Regions from separate parts of the Stenotrophomonas sp. YJH_SMC_82 genome, predicted to be linked through region 1. Evidence: predicted binding sites of a transcription regulator. Region 1 holds the regulator's gene; the other holds the start of a gene.

Region 1 (7,913 bases):
GCGCCATGCGACCATCGCCGATCAAGGTTGCACCGGCGTAACCGCGCAGGCCGCGCAGGGCCTTCGGCAGTGGTTTGATGACCACTTCCTCGCGCCCACGGACCTGGTCCACGACCAGGCCGAAGCGCGCTTCGCCGGCCTGCAGCACCACGATGGTCAGCAGGGTCGATGCGGCCGGCGTCACATCCAGCCACTGCCGCAGATCGACCAGTGGCAGCGTGTGCGAACGGCGGTCGAGCACGGCACGGCCATCGAACCAGCCCAGCGAGGTGGGCGGCGCGTGCAGTACCTCCATCACGCGCGCCAGCGGCAGCGCATAGACGTCCTCGCCGGCCTGCACCAGCAGGGTCGGCAGGATCGCCAGGGTCAGCGGCACGCGGATCAGGAAGCGGCTGCCGCGGCCCAGCTCCGACTGGATCTGGATCTGCCCGCTGAGTTCGCGGATGCGCGACTGCACCACGTCCATGCCGACGCCGCGTCCGGAAATATCCGTGACCTGCTGCTTGGTCGAGAAGCCGGGCAGGAACACCAGGTGCAGGCACTCCTCGCTGCTCAGGCGGGCGGCGGCTTCCGGATCGATCAGGCCCTTCTCGCGTGCCTTCGCGCGCAGCTTTTCCGGATCGATGCCGGCGCCATCGTCCTGCACCTCGATGCTGACGTAGTCACCTTCCTGCTGCGCCGACAACCGAACATGGCCCATCCGCGGCTTGCCCTGCGCTTCGCGCAGGTCGGGCATTTCCACACCATGGTCGATGGCGTTGCGGACCAGGTGCACCAGCGGGTCGGCCAGCGCTTCGACCAGGTTGCGGTCGAGCTCGGTCTCGGCGCCGATCAGCTCCAGGTCCACTTCCTTCTTCAGCGAGCGGGCGACGTCGCGGGCGACCTTGGGGAAGCGCGAGAATACCTTGCCCACCGGCTGCATGCGGGTGCGCATCACCGCCGACTGCAGGCGCGCGGTGGCGATGTCCAGGGTGGACACGGCGCGGTCCAGCTCCTCGTCGCGCAGGCGCGCACGCAGGGTCTTGAGCCGGTTGCGCGACAGCACCAGTTCGCCGATCAGGTTGACGATCGCATCCAGGCGCTTGGTGTCCACGCGCACGGTGTGTTCGGCTTCGGCCAGCGGCTTGGCGGCCGGCTTGGCCACCGGTGCCGGTGCGGTGGCCGGGCGCGGGGCGGCGATCGGTGCCGGCGCCACCGCAGCCGCGGGCCTGGCGCCGGGTGCGGCGCCACCGTGCAGCTGGTCGAGCAGGGCTTCGAACTCATCTTCGCTGATCAGGCCGTCGTCGGCCTTCTTTGCCGGCGCCACCGCAGTCGGTGCGCTGCCACCGTGCAGCTGGTCGAGCAGCGCCTCGAACTCGTCGTCGGTGATCAGGTCGCCGGCACCGGCCGCCGGTGCGGCGGCAGCGGCGGCAGGCGCTGCTGCACCGCCATGCACGTCGAACTGGGCGATCAGGTCCGGCGGTGCATAGCCCGGCTCGGTGCCGGAAGACACGGCATCGAGCATCGACTGCAGGTAGTCCAGCGATTGCTGGGCGGCGTCGAAGTGATGGGCCTGCAGCACGGCCTGGCCGGCACGTGCAGCGCCCAGCGCTTCTTCAGCGGCGTGGCACAGCTCGACCATGGCGGTGACACCGAGGAAACCCGCGCCGCCCTTGAGCGTGTGGTAGCCCCGGAACACCGCGTTGAGCTGTTCGGTGTCCTGCGGTGCCTGCTCCAGCGACACCAGCTGTTCGCCGAGGCGATCCAGGATTTCCTGTGCCTCGATGATGAAATCGGCAGTGATGTCGTCGGATACCGCGCTCATGCTTACAGCCCCAGATCCGACAACAGGTCGTCGGCGTCGTTCTGCGAGACCGCGTGGCGGTCCAGTCCCTTCAGTGCCGGCCCGGCCAGTTCCGGGGCGGTGCGATGCTGTTCCGGCGGCAGGCCGAGCGCGCCGAAGCCTTCATGCACGCGGCGGACGATGCCGACCACGCGACGGATGATCTGCCCGGTCAGGTCCTGGTAGCTCTGGGTCAGGGCGATCTCGGTCAGGTTGTGGCGGATGCGCTCCAGCTGCGCGTCCTGGCCTGGCTGCAGGCCTTCGGCGCGCAGCTGCTCGGTCAGGCTGCGGCATTCCTCGGCCAGGTCCAGGGTGCGGTGGGTGGCCTGTTCGGTCATCGCCACCACGTGGTCCAGGCGTGCGCACGCATCGTCCAGTTCGCCGGCCTCGCTGGGCACGGTCGGCAGTTCGCCCAGAGCCTGCCCCAGCTCGCGGGCCAGCCGCGAGAGGCCGCTCATCATCGGCTGCGTGCGCAGCGCGACCAGTCCGTCGATGCGTTGCCGCCAGGCGGCTTCGTCACCGGACTCCAGGGCATCCAGGGCTTCCTGCAGGCGCAGGGCGAGGGCGCTCTTGTCGACCGTGGTATCCATCAGGCGCTGGCCGCCAGGCGTTCGAAGATCTTGCCCAGCTTCTCTTCCAGCGTCTGCGCGGTGAACGGCTTGATGATGTAGCCGTTCACGCCGTTCTGGGCCGCTTCGATGATCTGCTCGCGCTTGGCTTCGGCGGTGACCATCAGCACCGGCAGGGTCTTCAGCTTGGCGTCGGCACGGATCGCCTTGAGCAGTTCGATGCCGGTCATCACCGGCATGTTCCAGTCGGTGACGACGAAATCGAAGGGCTGGCTCTGCAGCAGCGACAGCGCGGCATGCCCGTCCTCGGCTTCGGCGGTGTTGGTGAAGCCCAGATCGCCCAGCAGGTTCTTGACGATTCGACGCATGGTCGAGAAGTCGTCGACGATGAGGATGCGCATGTTCTTGTTCAAAGCAGAGTTCCTTTGTTGTTCATTCCGGGCGGCCGGGGGCAGTCGCCTCGGGGATGTTCATTCTTCCAGGCCGGCGTCGACGGCCTCGAAAATCTTCAGGCGGCCGCGCAGGCGCAGCACGGCCTGGCCATGGATCTGGCAGACCCGCGACTCGCTCACGCCGAGCACCGCGCCGATCTCCTTCAGGTTCAGCTCCTGCTCGTAGTACAGCGAGAGCACCAGCTGTTCGCGCTCGGGCAGGTGGCCGATGGCCTTGCCCAGCTCACGGCCGAACTCGCCGCGCTCCAGCACCTGCTGCGGGGTCGGGCCGCCCTGGGCGACGGTATCCAGTTCGCCCTGGTCTTCGATGCGCGACTCCAGGCTCAGCACCTGGCCACGTGCGGCGTCTTCCATCAGCCTCAGGTACTCGGGCAGCGGCATCTCCATCGCGGCGGCCACTTCGGTGGCGCTGGCGGCACGGCCCGTGCTCTGTTCCAGGCGGCGGATGGTGGCGGCGGCATCACGGGCACGGCGGTGCACCGAGCGCGGCACCCAGTCGCCACGGCGGATCTCGTCGATCATCGAGCCGCGGATGCGGATCGAGGCATAGGTCTCGAACGAGGCGCCCTGGTCGGCGTCGTAGCTGCGCGAGGCTTCGATCAGGCCCATCATGCCGGCCTGGATCAGATCATCGACTTCGACGCTGGCCGGCAGGCGCGCGGCCAGGTGGTGGGCGATGCGTCGCACCAGGTCCGAATGCTGGGCGATGACCTCGTTGGCCGCCGAGCGCTGGACTTCCCTGTACTGGTGGGCTGCGCCTTTCATGCGGCCACCCCACGCTGCTTGAGGATGCGTTCGAGGAAGAACTCGACGCCACCGCGCGGTTCGGTCGGTGCCTGCCAGCGCGCGGTGCGGCGTGCGATCTCGGTGATCGCCAGCGCCGACGGGCTGGATGGATAGGCCTTCACCACCGGCTGCTGGCGCTGCACCGACAGGCGCAGCCAGTCATCCTGCGGCACGCAGCCCAGGTAGTTCAGCGAGACATCGGCGAGGAACTTCTCGCAGACGCGGGTCAGCTTCTCGTACAGCACGCGGCCCTCGTTCGGGTCGCGCACCATGTTGGCCACCACCTGGATGCGGTCCACGCCGCGCTCGCGCGATAGCACCTTGATCAGTGCGTAGGCGTCGGTGATCGAGGCCGGTTCGTCACAGACCACCACCACGGTGTCCTGCGCGGCCTGGCAGAAGGTCAGCACGCCGTCGGTGATGCCGGCGGCGGTATCGACCACCATGATGTCCAGCTCGCGTTCCAGTTCGGAGAACACGTTGACCAGGCCGACATGCTCGGCCGGGGCCAGCTCGGCCATGTGCCGGCGGCCGGAAGCGGCCGGGACCACCAGCACGCCGTTCGGGCCTTCGACGATGACGTCGTCCAGCGAGCAGCGGCCGGCCACCAGGTCGGCCAGCGTAAAGGTGGGGTTCAAGCCCAGGATCACGTCGATGTTGGCCAGGCCCAGGTCGGCGTCCAGCAGCAGCGTGCGCTTGCCCATGCCCGCCAGCGCCACCGCCAGGTTGGCGGACACATTCGTCTTGCCCACGCCGCCCTTGCCGCCGGTCACCGCGATGGTGCGCACAGGGCCGAGCGGCTCGCTGCGGGTGGCCGACAGCGGGAAGGTCTTGGTCAGCTTGGCGTACTCACGCGACGGCATGGTTCAACTCCGGGTTGCAGGGCATATCGGCCGCTCGGCGCAAATCTTCAAGGCGAAGTACAAGATTGGCTGCACTGGCCCGGTGCAGGTCCTCCGGGACGTCCTGGCCATCGGTCACCCAGGTGATCGGCAGGGCGTGGTCCACGGCCACCGACAGGGCGTTGCCGAAGCGGCCGGTCTCGTCCAGCTTGCTCAGCACCAGGCCCTGCAGGTTGGCCGCACCGAAGCGGCGCACCACCTCGTCCATGTCGCCGAAGCTGGTGTTGGCCGGCAGCACCAGCAGGGTGCGCACCTGGCGCGCGGCGCGCAGCCACTGCAGCTGGGCGGCCAGGGCACGGTCGCGCGGGCCCAGGCCGGCGGTATCGATCAGCACCAGCTTGTAGTCCTTCAAGCGTTCCAGCAGCTGGTCCAGGTCGGTGCCGCTGTTGGCCTCGTGCACGGCGATGCCGAGCTGGCGGCCGTAGCCATACAGCTGTTCACGGGCGCCGATGCGGGTGGTGTCGGTGGTGACCAGGGCGACGTCACGCGGGGCGTGCTTCTCGGCGAAGCGCGAGGCCAGCTTGGCGATGGTGGTGGTCTTGCCGGCGCCGGTCGGGCCGACCAGCGCGATCACGCCGCCTTCTTCCAGCGGGTCGACCGGGGCGATCGGCAGCTTGCGCGAGATCAGCCCCAGCATCAGGCCGCGGCCACGATGGGCTTCGGTTTCCAGCGGGATCTGCATGGCCACGTCGCGGGCCAGCCCGGCGTCGAAACCGTACTCGTCCATCAGGTCCAGCGCGGTGGCGCGCACCGGGCTGCCACGCAGGCGCTCATCGGTGAAGCGGTTCATCTCGCGCTCGATCACCTGGCGCATGCCGGCCACTTCCTGGCGCAGCTGGCGGATCTCTGCGTCGTCCTGAGCAACCACGGTCAGCGTCGGTGCCGGGGCCAGCATGGGGGCCGGGCTGGCCTCGATAGCGGCTTCGACCGCTGCCGGTTCGCTGGCGGCGATCCCGGGCTGCGCGTCGATCACGGCAGCGGTCGGCAGCGGCGGCGGCAGCACGGCCGGGGCCACGCTTTCGTGATGCGCCTCGTGCGGCGGGTCGATCTGGAAGCGCGCGCGGTTGGCCGGCACGGTTGCGGCCGGTGCAACGATGGCCTCGGCGAACGGGGCGAAGATCTGGTCCGGCGGTGCCGGTTCGTTGACGGCGGCGCGGGCCAGGGTGGCGGCGAAGCCGGTGCTGCCCCGGGTCGGCACGATCTCGTCGGCGCTGTCCAGGGTGCGGCCGGTGGCACCGACGGCGGCGCGGGCGAGGGCGGCCACTGCCGAGGTGGTGGCCGCGACCGGTTCCGGCGCCGGGGTGCTGCTGCGGCGGCGGGTGACGGCGGCGATCACCGCGTCGGCGGCGGTGCGCGGCTTGGGTGCCGGCGGCGGTGCAACGTCACGGCGCGAGGCTTCCAGTGCACGCTGCACGGCGCTCTCGTCGTAGTTGGCGGCGGCGACGATCTCGATGCCTTCCTCGATCCGGCGGTTGGACAGGATCACGGCGTCAGGACCATGTTCCTTGCGCACCAGGTTCATGGCCGAGCGCATGTCGGCGGCGACGAATCGTTTGATTTTCATGCTGTGGTCACGGGGCGAAGACGGCGGGGTGGCGGTCGGAGAACTCGGGTGGTCGGTGGTCTGCACGGTGCGGGTTCCCCTTGGTATCTGTCTGTTGCGTTGGTTCGAAAGTGGTGTCTGTTTTCTGGCGCATCGCAGGGCGGCGTCAGCTGATCGTTCCGACCAGCTTCAGGCGCTTGTCCTCCGGCACCTCGCTGTAGGCCAGGACCGACAGCGACGGAACGCTGTGGCGGACCAGGCGGGCCAGCGCGGCGCGCACCGGGCCAGGTACCAGCACGACCGCGGGCTCGTTGCGGGCTTCCTGCTTGCTGACACATTCGGCCAGGCTCTGGTGCAGTCGCTCAGCGAGTCCGGGTTCCAGCGCGGCGCCGTTGCCCTGCGTGGACTCCTGCAAGACACGTTCCAATTGCGGGTTGAGGGTGAATACCGGCAGCTCCGCCGACATTCCGGCGATCTCCTGCACGATGAAGCGGCCCAGTGCGGTGCGAACAGCGGCGGTCAGCACGGCCGGGTCCTGGCTGCTGGGCGCATGTTCGACCAGTGCCTCGGCGATCTTGCGCAGCTGGCGGATCGGAATGCGCTCGACCAGCAGGTTCTGCAGCACGCGCACCACCGCCGACAGCGGCAACGCCTTCGGCGTCAGATCTTCGACGAGCTTGGGCGCGCTCTTGGCCAGGTTGGCCAGCAGGTGCTGCACTTCTTCGTGGCCGAGCAGTTCCGGCGCGTGCTCACGGATCAGGTGCGACAGATGGGTGGCGACCACGGTGGCCGGATCGACCACGGTGTAGCCCAGCGTTTCGGCCTGGGCGCGCTGGTGCGGCTGGATCCAGGTGGCGTCCAGGCCGAATGCGGGGTCCTTGCCGGCGATGCCTTCCAGCGCGCCGAGCGCGCTGCCCGGGTCCAGCGCCAGCTCGCGGTCGGGGTGGATCTCGGCGGTGGCCACCGGCACGCCGTGCACCAGCACGCGGTAGCCGTTGGCCGGCAGTTCCAGGTTGTCGCGGATGTGCACCGACGGGATCAGGAAGCCGACATCCTGGGTGAGCTTGCGGCGCACGCCCTTGATGCGCGCCATCAGTTCGCCGCCCTGGTTGCTGTCCACCAGCGGGATCAGCCGGTAGCCGACCTCCAGACCCAGCGGATCGACCGGGCGCAGTTCGTCCCAGCTCAGTTCGGCAGTCGGTGCCGGTGCGGCCGGGCGGCCGAGTGCGTTGAGTGCGGCGGCATCGGTGCCACCGCCTGCCGCATCGGCAGCCGGCGCCTTGCCCTTGCGGTACAGCTTCCAGGCGATGAAGCCGAGGATCGCGGCCAGCGTCAGGAAAGCGACGTTGGGCATGCCCGGCACCAGGCCGACCACGCCGATGATGCCGGCGGTGATCGCCAGCGCACGGTACTGGCCGAACACCTGGCCGGTCATGGCCTGGGCCATGTCCTGCGAGCGCGAGGCGCGGGTAACCAGCATGGCCACGGCGCTGGAGACCAGCAGGGCCGGCAGCTGCGCTACCAGGCCGTCACCGATCGACAGCAGGGTGTAGGTGGCGGCGGCTTCGCCGAACGGCATGCCATGCTGCAGCACGCCCACGGCCAGGCCGCCGAGCATGTTGATGAACAGGATCAGGATGCCGGCAATGGCATCGCCGCGGATGAACTTGCTGGCGCCGTCCATCGCACCGTAGAAGTCGGCTTCCTCACGCACTTCCTCGCGGCGCAGCTTGGCTTCTTCACGCGTCAGCAAACCGGCGTTGAGGTCGGCGTCGATCGCCATCTGCTTGCCGGGCATCGCGTCCAGGATGAAGCGCGCGGTCACTTCCGAAACGCGGC
Region 2 (7,913 bases), on a different contig from region 1:
GGTACTTGTGCTGGGTGCAGCCGCCAATGCCCTGGCTTCGCGCACGCAGACGGTGCCGCTGGTGCTGCGCCCTGGCGCAACCGCCCAGATCACCGTCTACCGCCTCATCGATGACCAGCTTCGGCTGCGCCTGCGCTATGCCGCGGACGGTACAGAGGCTGACCCTGAAGTGCTGCTGCGCATCGAGACTCCCACCGAACATGGAGACTTCCGCGCAGGGGAGCGTTGGGGAGTGGCCGGGCAGGGCATCGACCGCGCGCTGGTATCGGTTGAGTCCAGCGGCCTCATGGCCTCCTACTTTGGTTACGGTCGCGGCGACGCATTGCCACGCGGCCGCTCATGGCTGCGGGTAACCGTGCTGGAGGTGGATCCGGCGCTGGCGGGACGCACTGCAGACATCGAGCTGCAGCCGCCGCTGGGTCTGCTGAAGCTGACCGACCTGGACTACCTCTGGCTGTGGCCGTTCTTTTTCTGGAAGATGGCGGCGCTGTTCCTGCTGATTCCGTGGGCTGCGTTGACTGTCTTCACTGTGGCGTTGCGGCGCCAGCAGCGCCGGGCATCGGTGCCGCCGACTTCAGCAAGGGATAGGGATTGATCGACTCTCCCTTCCACCACTGCTTCTCCGGCCCCAACACATGCACTTCGAAGTGCAGGTGCGGGGCCTCGGCGCTGGCATTGCCGGTGCTGCCGACGTAGCCGATCACATCCCCGCGCTTGATCGCCTGTTTCTCGGCCAGGCCATCGGCATAGCGCTGCAGGTGCGCGTAGTAGTAGCACCAGCGTCCGCTGGGCTCGAACTGGTAGATCGTCAGCCCGCCGCGTTCGCTGTCGAACAGTTTTTCCACTGTGCCATCAGCCACCGCGAGTACGGGAGTACCTGCATCGGCCATGATGTCGATGGCATCGTGTACGCGGCCTTCGCTGCGTGCATCGGTGAAGGTATCGCGCAGCTGCGAGGCCAGGATGCCCTGCACCGGCAGCAGCAGGCCGGACGGTGCATCCGCAGCCTGCGCGGCCGGCGGCGCGGTGGTGGCGGGTGGGGCCGTTGCGCGTGGCGCTGGTTCGACCACCGGCGCGGCGGACACCGCCGATGGCGCTGCCGGCAGCGAGGCGGCTACCGGCTCACTCCCATCGCGACGCAGCCACCAACCTGCCCCCAGTCCCAGCAGTACGCCCAATACGATCAGCTGCGAAAGACGCATGGGCTTACTCCTGCATCACCACGGGCACCGAAGTATCCACTGCGTCGGCCACACGCACCGCATCCCAGTTGGTCATGCGTACGCAGCCATGCGATTCGGTCTTGCCCACGTGGCTGGGTTCGGGTGTGCCATGCAGGCCGTAGTGCGGCTTGGACAGGTCGATCCAGACCCGGCCGACCGGATTGTTCGGGCCCGGCGGCAGCGTCGCCTTCTTTTCGCCCTTGCGCGCATCCCAGAACAACTTCGGGTTGTAGTGGAACGGCGGGTCGCGATACACGCCCAGGATCTTCCATTCGCCGATCGGCAACGGGTCGTGCTGGCTGCCCGACGACACCGGCACCTGCGCGATCAGCTTGCCCTGCGCATCCAGCAACTGCAGGGTGGAGTCGGATTTGTCGACCACGATCTTCGCCGCCTTCGGCAATGCCGCTGGTGCGATGTTGGGCACTTGGATGCGGCTGCCAGCCTTGGTCAGATCCACGCCGGGATTGAGCACCTTCAGCAACTCCGGCGAGGCGTGGAAGCGCTCGCCCAAGGCTTCTTCCACACTGCTGAAACCCAGCGATTTCAGTTTGGCCTGTGCGGCAGGTCCTTTCGGTATGGGCTGGAACGGGCCGGCGACATCCTCGGCAGTCAGCGTGTAGCTGGCCAGCGGCCCCACCGTATCAGCCTGCAGGGCCTTCCAGGTGGCGTCGTCCAGCTCACCCGTCACGGTCAGCCCATGCGCGGCCTGGAAGCCCGCCACCGCGCGTCGCTGGTTGCTGCCCACTCCGCCATCGATCTGGCCAGGCGAGAAATTCGCGCGATCCAGCAGCACTTGGGCATGCAGTGCGGAGCGCACTGCGGTGTCCGGGTCGGCCTTCTCGGCAATGGGGGCGGGCAGGTTGGGCGGCGGCACCTGCGCGAAGGCCGGCGACGCCAGCAGCGAGAGTGCGAGCAGGGTGGATCGGGACACAGATGAGGGCATTGGGATCTCCAGCAGGTACGCCGCCACCTTGCCCGCAGACAGCGCCGAGCCGCCGTGAAAGGGATCTGATGCCCGCATGAGCAGGCATGTCATTGCGGCCGATTGCCAGCGGCAGGTGCCGCTGGGACGGGGACTCACCAAGGTGAACCGTGGCCGAAGCCACCGATGGAGGGCGATCAAGATTGCCTGCCGTGCCGCCGATAAGGCCACATCCCCCCGTATTGGATATCCCCATGAACTACTTGAGGAACGTCAGGGTTGCCTGGCGTCTTGGGCTGGGCTTTGGCCTGTTGCTGCTGCTGGTCGCCGCCGTGGTGGCCACCGGCGCCACTGCCAGTGTCGTGCAGAAGCGCGCGATGCAGCAGGTGGTCGACGTCAGCGTGGCCAAGGTGCGCCTGCTGTCGCAGATGCTCGATGCCAACAACCAGATGATGGTCGTGCGCCGCGAAATGCTGATCCGTCAGGGCGAAGACCGCGGCAGCGACGAGAAGCGCATCGCCGACCTGGTCAAGCGCTATGAGGCCAGCTGGACCGCCTACCAGGCGCTGCCCAGCGATGCCCAGGGCAAGACCATCGCGGAAACCATCGCGGCCAAGCGTGCCGTTGCGCGCCCGCTCAACAAGCAGACCAGCGAACTGATGGAGCAGGGCGATTATCCCGGCGCCGTGGCGCTGACCCTGGGCGCGGTGCAGGAAGCGGCCAACGGCTGGAACAAGGCGCTGTCCGATGGCGTGGACTTCGAGGAGAAGGAAAGCCGTGAAGCTGCCGCCGAAGCGATCCGCCTGGGCGAACGCAGCCTGCTGCAGCTGCTGGTGCTGGGCGGCGTCGCGCTGCTTGCCGGCATCGGCGCCTCGGTGATGATCGGCCGCAGCCTGACCGGCCCGCTGGCGCGCGCGGTGAACCTGGCCGAGCGGCTGTCCAAGGGCCAGCTGGACCAGGAGTTCCGCCTCGGTGGCCGGGATGAGCTGACCCAGCTGGGCGAGGCCATGGCCAGCGTGCGGCAGAGCGTGCAGGCGGCGATCGGCGCGCAGCTGCAGATGGCTGAGCAGCACGAAGCGGGTGCGATCCGCTATCGCATGGACGACAGTGCCTTCCCCGGTGATTTCGGCCGCATGGTGCAGGCCACCAACAGCCTGGTCGAATCGCACGTGCAGGTGGAGCTGCTGATGGCCGAAGTGATGCAGCGTTACGCGATCGGCGACCTCAGCCGTGACCTGCCGGACTACCCGGGCGAGAAGGGCACGCTGACCCGCACTCTGGCCGCGGTAAAGCAGAGCCTGATGGCGATCAACGCGCAGATCGATGAACTGGCCCGTGCCGCTCGCGCCGGCGACTTCAGCATGCGTGGCGATGCTGCTGCGTTCCAGTACCAGTTCAAGGCAATGGTCGAACACCTCAACGGCATGATGGCCAGTTCGCAGGCCAGCATTGCCGATGTTTCCGACGTGCTGCGCGCGATCTCGCACGGTGACCTGACCGCACGCATGGACGGTGAGTACGACGGCGTGTTCGCACGCATGCGCGACGACGCCAATACCACCACCGCGCAGCTGACGGGCATTGTGCGGGGCATCCAGGTGGCTGCCGACAGCATCAACAACGCGGCCCAGGAACTGGCCGCCGGCAACAACGACCTGTCGCGCCGCACGGAGCAGCAGGCGGCCAACCTGGAGGAAGCTGCCGCGTCGATGGAGGAGCTGACCTCCACCGTGCGCCAGAACGCCGAGCTGGCGCGTCAGGCCGACAGCGAAGCGCATGCCGCCGGTGCCGCCGTACGCGAGACCGAGCAGGCGATGGCGCAGATGGCCTCGGTGATGGGTGAGATCGATCAGTCCTCGGCACGCATCTCGGAAATCTCCACCGTTATCGACGGCATCGCGTTCCAGACCAACATCCTGGCGCTGAACGCTGCGGTGGAAGCCGCGCGCGCGGGCGAGCAGGGCCGTGGTTTTGCCGTGGTCGCCAGCGAAGTACGCACGCTCGCGCAGCGCGCCGGCGTCGCGGCCAAGGAAATCAAGGAGCTGATCGAAGACGCCGCTGCCAAGGTGAAGAGTGGCCTGGCGGTGACCGTTGAATCGGAAGCGGCGATCGCACGCGTCGCCCAGGCCAGTTCGCGCACCACCCAGCTGATGAGCGACATCGCAGCGGCCAGCAAGGAACAGGCCGCCGGCATCGAGCAGGTCAACCAGGTGGTGGTGCAGATGGACCAGGTGACGCAGCAGAACGCGGCCCTGGTGGAAGAAGCCACTGCGGCGAGCCGCGCGCTGGAAGAACAGGCGCATGCGCTGACCACGTCGGTAGCGGTATTCAAGGTGGAAGGCGCAGTGGCTTCGGCCGTGCCGCGCCGTGCAGCCTGAGCAGGCTGCTGACCCCGTGACAGGAATACGGCCGCCTTGGGCGGCCGTATTTGCATTGCCCGCTCAGGCAGCAGGGAGGATCGCCCTCATTGCTCCAGGACGCTGCCGAGCATGGCCCCAAGCACGTACAGCACGCCAAGCGTGGGAGGAATCACCAGAAGGTAGACGGTGATCCAGGTCATTCCGGAAAGCCAGCGTCCCACGCCGATGACGTTGAGTGCTGCGGTCTGCAGCATCACCGGCAGTTGCATGAGGATGTAGGCGCTCTTGGGGTCGCTGTTGGACCGGGCATCGAGCACCAGCCAGGTGGTCAGCGCGAGATAGAGCGCGCATAGGGCAATGCCGGTCCAGCTGAGCCAGCGTGGCTTGCGCATGCCGCCTTCCTCGTCTGTCCGGGGCCATCAGGGTAGCGCCGCGAGCAGCGGCGTGCACTTCCCTGGGTCGAGCCGATAAGCGAAGCTGCGCGGCAGCGAGTCGTGCGAAGGGACCTGAGAGGTGAGCAATGTGATGAACGCCGTGATGCTCCCGATCGTGATGCTGCCCGGGCTGGATGGCAGCGGCCTGCTGTCGACATGCTTCGTGGAAGCGATGCAGGACCAGGGGGCTACCGTGCAGGTGCTGCCGCTGCCCATGCACGGGCCACAGGACTACGTCACATTGGCGTCGATCCTGCGCGCGCAGCTTCCCATCTCTCCCTTTGTGCTGCTGGCTGAATCGTTTGCCGGGCCGCTGGCTATCGAACTGGCGGTGGCTTCACCGCCGGGATTGCGCGGATTGATACTGAGTACGACCTTCGCGCGGCGACCGGTGCCGCTGCCAGCGGCGAGCGCACGCTTGCTTGCCCCTGCATGGCCACCGCCGCCGCTGGCGTTGCTGGCCCGGCTTCTGCTGGGGCATTGGCGGACACGCATGAACCTTCGCGAGCTGCGGCATGCGATCGCTGCGGTACCGACCGCGATCCTGCGGCAGCGCGCTGCGGCGACACTGCAGATCGATGTCCGCGCGCAGTTGCCGAAGCTCATACTGCCGACGTTATGCCTGCATGCACGACAGGACCACCTGTTGTGGCCGCCCAGCGTGGCCGAGCTGCAGGTCTTGTTGCCCGATGCCCGGCACGTATCGCTGGAAGGGCCGCATCTACTGCTGCAGGCCCGTGCCGAGGCAGCCGCAGCCGAAGTTGCCGCATGGATGAGGGCGCTCCCCTCCTGATCGAAGACTCAGCCGCGTGCACGCGTGCGCGCGGCTTTCTTCGCCGCCGCCTTGCGCACGGTCTTCTTCGCGGCCCGCGTCTTGGCTGCCTTCTTCGCGGCGGCGCTCCGCGCGGCGGCCGTACCCGCCTTCTTTACCGCTGCCTTCTTCGCCGTCTTCTTTGCGGCCTTCTTTGTCGCGGTCTTGCGAGCCGGTGCCTTCTTCGCCACCGCCTTCTTCGCAGGTGCCTTCTTCGCCGCCGTCCTCTTGGTTGCGGCCTTCTTTGTGGCCGATTTCCTGGCAGGCGCCTTCTTGGCAGCCTTCTTGCTGGTCGCCTTCTTCGCGCCCTTGCGGGCACTGCCGGCGCGCTTGCCGCCGCCGTCCTGCTTGTTCACGGTGGCCCAGGCAATGCGCTCGGCGGTGCCTTCACTCGCGCCGCGATCACGTTCGCTTTCCTCGATGTGCTCGGCCTGGCGCTTCTGCTTTTCGGTGTATGCGGATTTGTCACCACGGGGCATGACGATTCTCCTGTCGTTGTGGTCAGGCCAGCAGGCGCAGCTTGGGCTCGCGCGCCCACTGGCGGGTGGCGGCCGCCGCCAGGAATGCCTTGGCGTCTTCTGCTTCGACGATGCCGGGGTCGTTGCCGACGCGCGCCGCCTTCAGCAGCACCTGGCCGCCCGCGTCGCTGGCGATGGCCTTCAGGTGTGCCCACGCCTGGCTGACGAATTCGACGGCTGCACTCTCTTTCGACAGGGCCTTCGCGGCTTCAAGGCTGAGCACCACGGCTACTGCATCGAACACGGCTGACGGGGTGCCCGCCAGCTGCCCATCTGCCGCCTGCAATGCGCCATCGCTCAGCGTGGCGCCTCCCACTTTTGGCGCGACCAGCTTCACGTCTGCACCTGCCTTCCGGACGGCCTTGCTCAGGCTGGCAATCACGCGCGCGTCGGAGCCTTCGTCGAACAGGATGCCGATGCAGCGACCCTGCAGGGTGGGCTTGTTACGCCCGATCACGCGCACCTCGGGAGCGGGCGGCATGTCCCGCACCGGCGTGGCGGTTGGGGCCGGGTCGGGCAGCGCAGGCAGGGCCAGGCCATCGGCCACGCGCTGCGCCAGCGCGTCATCGATGTTGCGCAGGTGGCTGACGGTGCGCACCCGCACCTTCAGCGTTTCCACCTTGGACAGCTCGAACACCAGCGCCGATGCCAGGTGCGCCTGCTCCGGCTTTTTCAGGCTGCGGAAGAACATCCGGGCCTGGCTGTAGTGGTCGGCGAAACTCTCCGCGCGGGTGCGGCCCTTGCGGCCATCGTCGGCGCTGGCATGGCTGCGGAATCCGGCAGGCGTCTCGCGCGGGGTGTCGTCCTGCAGCGAGCTGGGATCGTAGGCGACGCGGCCCTTGGGCACCTGCATCTGCATGTGGCCGTCGCGCTGATGATTGGCAAACGGGCACTTCGGTGCATTCACCGGGATCTGGTGGAAGTTCGGGCCGCCCAGGCGCAGCAGCTGGGTGTCCAGGTAGGAGAACAGGCGGCCCTGCAGCAGCGGGTCGTTGCTGAAGTCGATGCCGGGCGGCACGTTGGCCGGGCAGAACGCCACCTGCTCGGTCTCTGCGAAGAAGTTGTCGGGCCAGCGGTCCAGTACCATGCGCCCGATCACCTGCAACGGCACCAGCGATTCGGGAATGATCTTGGTTGGATCCAGGTGGTCGAACGGGAATGCGTCGGCGTCTTCTTCGGTGAACAGCTGCACCGCCAGCTCCCATTCGGGAAAGTCGCCGCGCTGGATGGCCTCGAACAGGTCGCGGCGATGGAAGTCATTGTCGGCCGATTGCAGTTTCAACGCTTCGTCCCAGACCGTGGACTGAATGCCCAGCTTGGGCCGCCAGTGGAACTTGACGAACGTCGACTCGCCGGCCTCGTTCAGCAGGCGGAAGCTGTGCACACCGAAGCCTTCGATCATCCGCAGCGAACGCGGGATGGCGCGGTCGCTCATCGCCCACATGATCATGTGCATCGATTCGGGCATCAGCGAAATGAAGTCCCAGAACGTGTCATGGGCCGACGCGGCCTGCGGGAAGGCGCGGTCCGGCTCCATCTTCACTGCGTGCACCAGATCCGGAAACTTCATCGCGTCCTGGATGAAGAACACCGGGATGTTGTTGCCGACCAGATCCCAGTTGCCCTCCTTGGTGTAGAACTT

What was found. The regulator FliA, encoded in region 1, starts transcription of late flagellar genes. The targets are predictions, from matches to a motif close to TAAAGTTTNNCNNNCNNNGGCCGATAA.
Region 2: the regulator FliA is predicted to act here: its motif matches at 2,347-2,373, upstream of AC5P53_RS05040 (methyl-accepting chemotaxis protein).

Annotation. Positions count from the first base shown of each region.
Region 1 covers NZ_JCAFSE010000007.1:24,048-31,960, reverse strand. Annotated here, with positions in the region: gene AC5P53_RS20005 (chemotaxis protein CheA) at 1-1,804, opposite strand, end outside; gene AC5P53_RS20000 (protein phosphatase CheZ) at 1,807-2,412, opposite strand; gene cheY (chemotaxis response regulator CheY) at 2,412-2,804, opposite strand; gene AC5P53_RS19990 (RNA polymerase sigma factor FliA) at 2,862-3,608, opposite strand; gene AC5P53_RS19985 (MinD/ParA family ATP-binding protein) at 3,605-4,492, opposite strand; gene flhF (flagellar biosynthesis GTPase FlhF) at 4,479-6,095, opposite strand; gene flhA (flagellar biosynthesis protein FlhA) at 6,241-7,913, opposite strand, start outside.
Region 2 covers NZ_JCAFSE010000001.1:1,134,357-1,142,269, forward strand. Annotated here, with positions in the region: gene AC5P53_RS05025 (hypothetical protein) at 1-595, shown strand, start outside; gene AC5P53_RS05030 (M23 family metallopeptidase) at 525-1,202, opposite strand; gene AC5P53_RS05035 (L,D-transpeptidase family protein) at 1,207-2,169, opposite strand; gene AC5P53_RS05040 (methyl-accepting chemotaxis protein) at 2,403-4,526, shown strand; gene AC5P53_RS05045 (hypothetical protein) at 4,613-4,900, opposite strand; gene AC5P53_RS05050 (serine aminopeptidase domain-containing protein) at 5,034-5,735, shown strand; gene AC5P53_RS05055 (hypothetical protein) at 5,744-6,232, opposite strand; gene AC5P53_RS05060 (catalase) at 6,255-7,913, opposite strand, start outside.